Methylococcus capsulatus: one gene and its partner. The protein of the gene in region 2 binds, or shares a complex with, the protein of the main gene of each other region. Links are inferred from orthologs where the notes say so. Each region holds a gene or a part of one and is shown on either strand. Other genes may lie near its edges. The genes, in order: ssb and sbcB.

What was found.
Region 1: the proteins of sbcB (region 2) and ssb are in contact, whole or in part, in a crystal structure (PDB 3C94), measured with the Escherichia coli proteins. The link is inferred for Methylococcus capsulatus from one-to-one orthologs.

The regions. Positions count from the first base shown.
Region 1 is NZ_CP104311.1:1,380,276-1,383,371, reverse strand. What follows is about bases 129-2,904. They hold ssb (single-stranded DNA-binding protein), read right to left. Parts: upstream 1,890-2,904; coding sequence 1,368-1,889; downstream 129-1,367. Other genes in these bases: N4J17_RS06785 (MFS transporter), read right to left, coding at 1,924-2,904; zwf (glucose-6-phosphate dehydrogenase), read right to left, coding at 129-988. In the rest of the region: more of zwf, read right to left, coding at 1-128; more of N4J17_RS06785, read right to left, coding at 2,905-3,096. UniProt on the Escherichia coli protein: Plays an important role in DNA replication, recombination and repair. Binds to ssDNA and to an array of partner proteins to recruit them to their sites of action during DNA metabolism. Acts as a sliding platform that migrates on DNA via reptation.
Region 2 is NZ_CP104311.1:1,656,232-1,659,469, reverse strand. Bases 295-3,212 are described here. They hold sbcB (exodeoxyribonuclease I), read right to left. Parts: upstream 2,513-3,212; coding sequence 1,076-2,512; downstream 295-1,075. Other genes in these bases: nqrF (NADH:ubiquinone reductase (Na(+)-transporting) subunit F), read right to left, coding at 2,805-3,212; N4J17_RS08105 (DUF539 domain-containing protein), read right to left, coding at 2,527-2,706; N4J17_RS08115 (SRPBCC family protein), read right to left, coding at 484-1,011; N4J17_RS08120 (cytochrome D1 domain-containing protein), read right to left, coding at 295-476. Outside these bases: more of N4J17_RS08120, read right to left, coding at 1-294; more of nqrF, read right to left, coding at 3,213-3,238. UniProt on the Escherichia coli protein: Degrades single-stranded DNA (ssDNA) in a highly processive manner.

The DNA of each region.
Region 1 (3,096 bases), 280 kb from region 2 along the record:
ACCGCCAATTGGCGATCTCAGCCTTGATCGCCACGAAGGTTTCGGTCTTGCTGTCTGGCGGTATGCCGGCTTCTTCGGTATACGCCACCACCGGGTCTCCCCGCACTTTGCCGGCACGGTATTGTCCGCGTACTGTTTTCTTGAGCACATCCTCGTCCTTGAAAGGTACCAGGGATTCCAGCACCTTGAGCTTCTCATCGCGGATTGCATTGGAATCGAGGCTGACCGGGGGCTCCATGGCAATAAAGCAAAGCAATTGCAGCAGGTGGTTTTGCACCATATCCCGTAACGCGCCCGTGCCTTCATAAAACCCGCCGCGACTGCCGATTCCGACCTCTTCGGCAATGGTGATCTGTACATTGCTGATCCATTCCCGCCGCCACAAAGGTTCGAACAGCGCGTTGCCAAACCGCAGCGCCATCAGATTCTGCACCGACTCTTTGCCCAGATAATGGTCTATCCGGTAGATCTGGTTTTCCCGAAAATGCTTGCCGACCGCGTCGGTGATCGCGTTGCTAGAGGCGAGATCGTGCCCCAGAGGCTTCTCCAGGACGACCCGGCAGTCCGGCCGGTTGAGACCCTGGCGGGCCAGATTGTCACATACGGTGGTAAATAACGACGGCGCGACCGATAGGAAGAACACATTCACCTCGGCCGGATTGCCCTCCAGGATCTCCTTCAGGACTACGTACTCGGCGGGCTCGCCGGCATCCACCCGGACATATTGCAAGCGGGAGCGAAAAGCCGACCACAGGCCGTCGTCCCAATCCGCCTTGGGGACGAACTCCCGGGCTTTTTCCTCGATCTTCGCCAGATACGCCGATTGGGTCAGGTCCTGCCGGCCAAGACAATAGATGCGCCCATCCCGAACCAGCAGATCGTTCCTGTCACATTGATACATTGCCGGCAGGAGCTTGCGGGTCACCAGATCGCCGGTACCGCCGAAAAACGCCAGATTGAATGATTTGGGAAGTTGGAGCTGACTCATGGCTTGATCCTCTATATTGAGAGATCGATCATCAGCCGGCCTGATCCAGGATGACATCCGATGCCCTTCCCGGAAGACCGGACTTCTTCCGACCTCCAATGCTATTCGCCGCACCCCCCAACGTCCAATCGAATCGATGCCATCGGTTTCGCCAATGGCATGTGCGAAACGTGCCCGGACGCTGGCTCAGATAGTCCGATTCCCCTCGTCGTTACTCTTCTGTCGTCCTCTATCCGTACAACATCCTCGCCGCCGACATGACCCGACGTATCACTTGGCGAGGCATCGTTTACGAGATGGTGTCTCCCAGCGAAATCAAGGTGGTCCGACCGTTAGACCCTGTGGAATAACCCCTCCGGTCATGATCGAGACCGGCCTTTTAAAACGGCACGTCGTCGTCGAATCCTTCGTCGAACTGGCTGCTTCCGGCGCCGCTCCCGGCGGTACTGCCTCCGCCATAACCGCCCCCCGAACTGCGCGGCCGGGAGCCGCCGCCCGCCGGCGGCGCATCCCAGTCGGGTTCGCCCGCCCCCGTTCCGCCGCCGCCCATCCCTCCACCGGCACGGTCGAGCATCTGCATTTCATTGCCGATGATTTCGGTGGTATAGCGGTCTTGGCCGGTGTTCTTGTCCTGCCATTTGCGGGTCCGAAGGCTGCCCTCGATGTAAACCTTGCTGCCTTTCTTGAGATATTCGCCGGCGATTTCCGCCAAGCGGCGGTACAACACCACGCTATGCCATTCGGTACGCTCCTGAGTCTGGCCGGTCTGCTGATCTTTCCAGGATTCGCTGGTGGCGATGCGCAGATTGGCGACCGCGCCGCCGCTCGGCATGTAGCGCACTTCCGGGTCTGCGCCCAGGTTGCCGATGAGTATGACTTTGTTGACGCCTCGACTGGCCATGCTTGATTCTCCGTTGTATACCTTGAGCTGGCGGCTAGGCGCTCGCCGTTTCGTTGAGCAGTGCTTCGAGCCGGCGCCGGTCCAGCCGCTCGCGCTCGATTTTGAGATAGGCTACCCCCTCATCGGGAACGACCACGGCGTCGGCAATGCCGGGGACGCCGCGCAGGCGGGCCGAGAGATCAGCCGCCGCCGCGGCGCTGATTTCGCCGAGATTGACCATGAGACTGCTCAGATGCCGCGGCTTCTGCATGCCGAAGGCCACCGCCAGCCACAGCAGAGCGATGCCGGCGCAGAACAGGAACACGGCCGGAATGCCATAGTGTCCCTGAATCCACCCCGCGCCGGCACCGCCCACGAAGGCTCCGAGGAACTGGGTGGTGGAATAAACCCCCATGGCCGTGCCCTTGAGGTCGGCCGGAGCCACTTTGGAAACCATCGAAGGCAGGGTGGCTTCCAGCAGGTTGAAGCCGGTGAAGAACAGGTAAAGCAGCGTTCCAAGACCCAGAAGCGTCGGCGTGAGACCCGCAAGACCCACGTCGACGGCGGCGGTAAGCAGAATGAAGGACAGGAAAACCGGCTTCATCTGCCGCTTCTTCTCCGCCACGATCACGAATGGCACCATGCTGACCATCGACAGCACGAACACCGGCAGATAGATTTTCCAGTGGTCCGGCGTATCCATACGCAGTTCATCGCGCAGGATCAGTGGCAGGACGACAAAGGTCGCGGTCAGAATGGCGTGCAAGGTGAAGATGCCGAAATCCAAACGCACCAGTTCGGGATTGGTCAACACACTGGAAAAACGCGCGGGCTGAGCCTCGGTGTCACGGTGAAAACGGACCCGCTGCGGTGTCGGAACGGCGGAATAAAGGACGACGATGCCCAGCAGTGCCAGCCCGGCCACGCTCCAGAAGATGCCCTTGACGCCGATCCATCCAGACAGCACCGGCCCCGCGACCATCGAAAAGGCAAACGAAATCCCGATGCTGATGCCGATCAGCGCCATCGCCTTGGTGCGGTGCTCCTCCTGGGTGAGGTCGGCGGCCAGCGCCATGATCACCCCGGCGACGGCACCCGCCCCCTGCAGCGCCCGGCCCGCAACGATGCCGTAGATCGAATCGGCCACCGCCGCCATGACGCTGCCGGCAGCGAACATCAGGAGGCCGATGACGATGAGCGGCTTGCGGCCGAAGCGGTCCGACCAGAC
Region 2 (3,238 bases):
GCGACGTACAGGCGCGACCCGCCGGGCGCCAACACCAGTCCGGCCGGTACGCTCCCCGTCGGCAATCGGCGGACGATGGCCCGGTTCTCCAGATCGACCACCGAGACTGCCCCGCCGTACCAGTCCGCCACATAGGCGAACCGCCCGGCGGCATCGATCGCCACCCCGACCTGGCCTTCGGCGGTGGCGATCTCGCCCGCCACCTGCAGGTTCCGGCCATCGATCAGCGTGATACTGCCGCCGCCGGCGTTGGTCACCACGACGCGGCCGCCATCCCGGCTGACGGCGACACCGGCCGGTTCCTTGCCCACCTTCAGAGTGGCTCGGACTTCGCCATCGGCCGTATCGATGACGCTGACGCTGTCATCTTTCTGATTGGTGATGTAAGCGAAGGGCGCCGCCCAAGCCGCGGATGCGGAAAAGGCGGCGGCCAATGTCGCCCCGGCGATCAAGAAGATAAATCGCTTTGCGGCCATCAGGCGATCATTTTTTCTCGGCCAGTGCCTTCAGATTGGCCAGTCCTTCTTTATAAACCGACGTAACGGCCTTCAGCGCCGCCTCGTCGTTCTCTTCCGGCGGCGGGTTGTTGTTCATGAAAGAGCGATAGAATGCGCCGTGCCATTCCACGACCGACCCGGCACCGGCAGGCGTCACGCTGATGGTGGAGGAATAATTGGCGACCGGCAAATCTTTCGGGTCGACTTCGGTGATCTTGTACGAATAGCTCATTTTTTCGGCGTCGTAGCTCTTGAGCTCTTCCTTGATGACGCCGCCCGATTTCAGTTTCAACTCGCGCGTCGCGCCCTTTTCGTTGCCGCCCGTACCGGTGGTGCTGGCCACCTGCGGCATCCACTCGCCTTTATCGAAATCCTTGATGATGCCCCAAACCACCGCCGGAGCAGCATTGATTTCGATCGTCTCGGTGACTTTCTGGCGGGTAGGACCGTGCGCGAACGTTGAACCGGTCCAGGCCACCATCAAACCGGTAGCGACAAGCAGGATCTTTTTCATTACTCCTCCGAACAGGGATAGATGGAAAGGTAGCCAATAAGTATAAGGGCAAAGCGCATTGCGGTTAACGGGATAAGTTCCTGCCATAAGCTTCCAGCGCGTCCAGGATTGCCCGTTTGCCGGCATCGGATTCCTGGCCCCGGAGCTGGTCGATGCGGGAAAAGAACTCCGCCAGACTCAACCCGCCGCCTTCCCCGTCCAGGCGAGAGCGGCGGAATGCGGCCCAGCACTCGCGTTCCTGGGCATTCAGCGTATCCGGAAAATTCCGCGCCCGGAAGCGGAACAAAAGCTCGCTGAAACGCCCGTCAACGAATTGCGGGCGGTAACGGGCCAACTGGTCGGGAGTCAGACGATGCACCTGATCGAGAGCCCGTCGGTCGGCATCTGGCGTGAAGCCGCCCCGGTAGAGCATCAATTCCGGATCGAGTTCAGGTTCGAACGATGCCTCGGCTTCAAATACCGCTGAAACCTTGGGGACGACATCTTCCGCATGATCCTGCAACCACCGGGCCCGTTCCCGGCAAATGGCGGCGTTGATACCGAGCCGCTCCCCATCCGCCGGTCGCAAGGCCGACATCGGGACGACCACCGGACAACGATTGGTATGCACGCACTTCAAGGGAATCCGCGCCTTACCTGCTGGCAGTTCAGCCGAAGGGGTGAAAAGCCGACACCGGATCTCGTCCACCGACAGATCGGCCAACTGCACGGGATCTAAGGCAAGATCGAACACGATGATCCGCGTTATGATGCGGGGATGCCGGCACAGCGGCAGCACGCAGGCGATGCATTGACGGGAGGCAGGAAATTTCTCGGATACGTGCAGCACGGGCTGCCAGGTTCCCAACGCCAGCAGCCGTTCGACGGCGCCCTTGGCCCGATTCTCGAGCGCAAACTGGAACAGACGCGGCTGGCGTTCGGCGATCAATCGAGCGAAAGCAACGGTCGCCCGCACGTCTGACAAGGCGTCATGCGCGGATTCGTGTTGGAGCCCGTTGGCCGCCGTGAGGCGTTCCAGCTTGAAGACGGGAAAGCCTTGGGAATCACGCGGCCATTCGATGCCGTCCGGCCGCAAGGCTTGTGTCAACCGAGCCAGATCGATGATGTCCCAGCGCGAATTACCCCCTTTCCATTCCCGTGCGTAAGGATCGTACAGGTTGCGGTAGAAAGCATGCCGCAGCATTTCATCGTCGAAACGCAGGGTGTTGTAGCCGAGCACACAGGTGCCCGGCTGCATGAAAATGCGATGGATGGCAGCGATGAACGCATTCTCCGGTACGCCGAGTTCGGCGGCGCGCTGCGGCGTGATGCCTGTGACGAGACAGGCCTCGGGTTGCGGGACCATGTCGTCCGACGGCCGGCAGTACAAAACATCGGGCGGTCCGACCGGATTGAATTCCAAATCGGTCCGCAGACCGGCGAATTGGGCGATGCGGTCCCGAGCCGGGTCGGTCCCGAACGTTTCCAGATCGTACCAGTAAAACGACGGCGCACCGACCATCCGACCCGGACCTTTCAGACCTTGCCTTCGGCCTCCAGCTTAAGACGCTTCTCGCATTTCTGAGTGCAGATGCAATCGCCCCCGTTGAGTCCTCCACAGGTACCCTTGATCGCCGGCCGTCCGAAAATAACCCCGACGGACATCATCAGGATCACGAAGCCGATGATGGCAAAAGTGATCAGAAACAAAGTCATAACCGTTTTCTCCAAAAAAACCGTTCATCGCCGTCCAGCTTGGCCCCAAAAAGAACGAGGAGCGCGTAGCTCCCCGTCCCCCTGGCTCCGGCGCCGAATCAGCCGCCGAAGTCGTCGAGCATGATGTTTTCGCGGTCGACCCCTATGTCCAGAAGCATCTGGATGACCGCGGAGTTCATCATCGGCGGTCCGCACATGTAGTACTCGCAATCCTCCGGCGCCGGGTGGTTCTTGAGGTACTGTTCGTACAGGATGTTGTGGATGAAACCCGTGTAGCCGGTCCAGTTGTCTTCCGGCTTTGGATCGGACAGGCCGAGGAACCACTTGAAGTTGGGATTCTCAGCCTGCAGCTTGTCGAACTCCTCCACGTAGAAGGCTTCGCGCAAACTGCGGGCGCCGTACCAGAAAGTCATTTTGCGCTTGCTCTTCAAGCGGAGCAACTGGTCGAAGATGTGCGAACGCATTGGCGCCATGCCGGCGCCACCGCCGATGAACACCATCTCTTTGTCGGTATCGCGCGCGAAGAACTCGC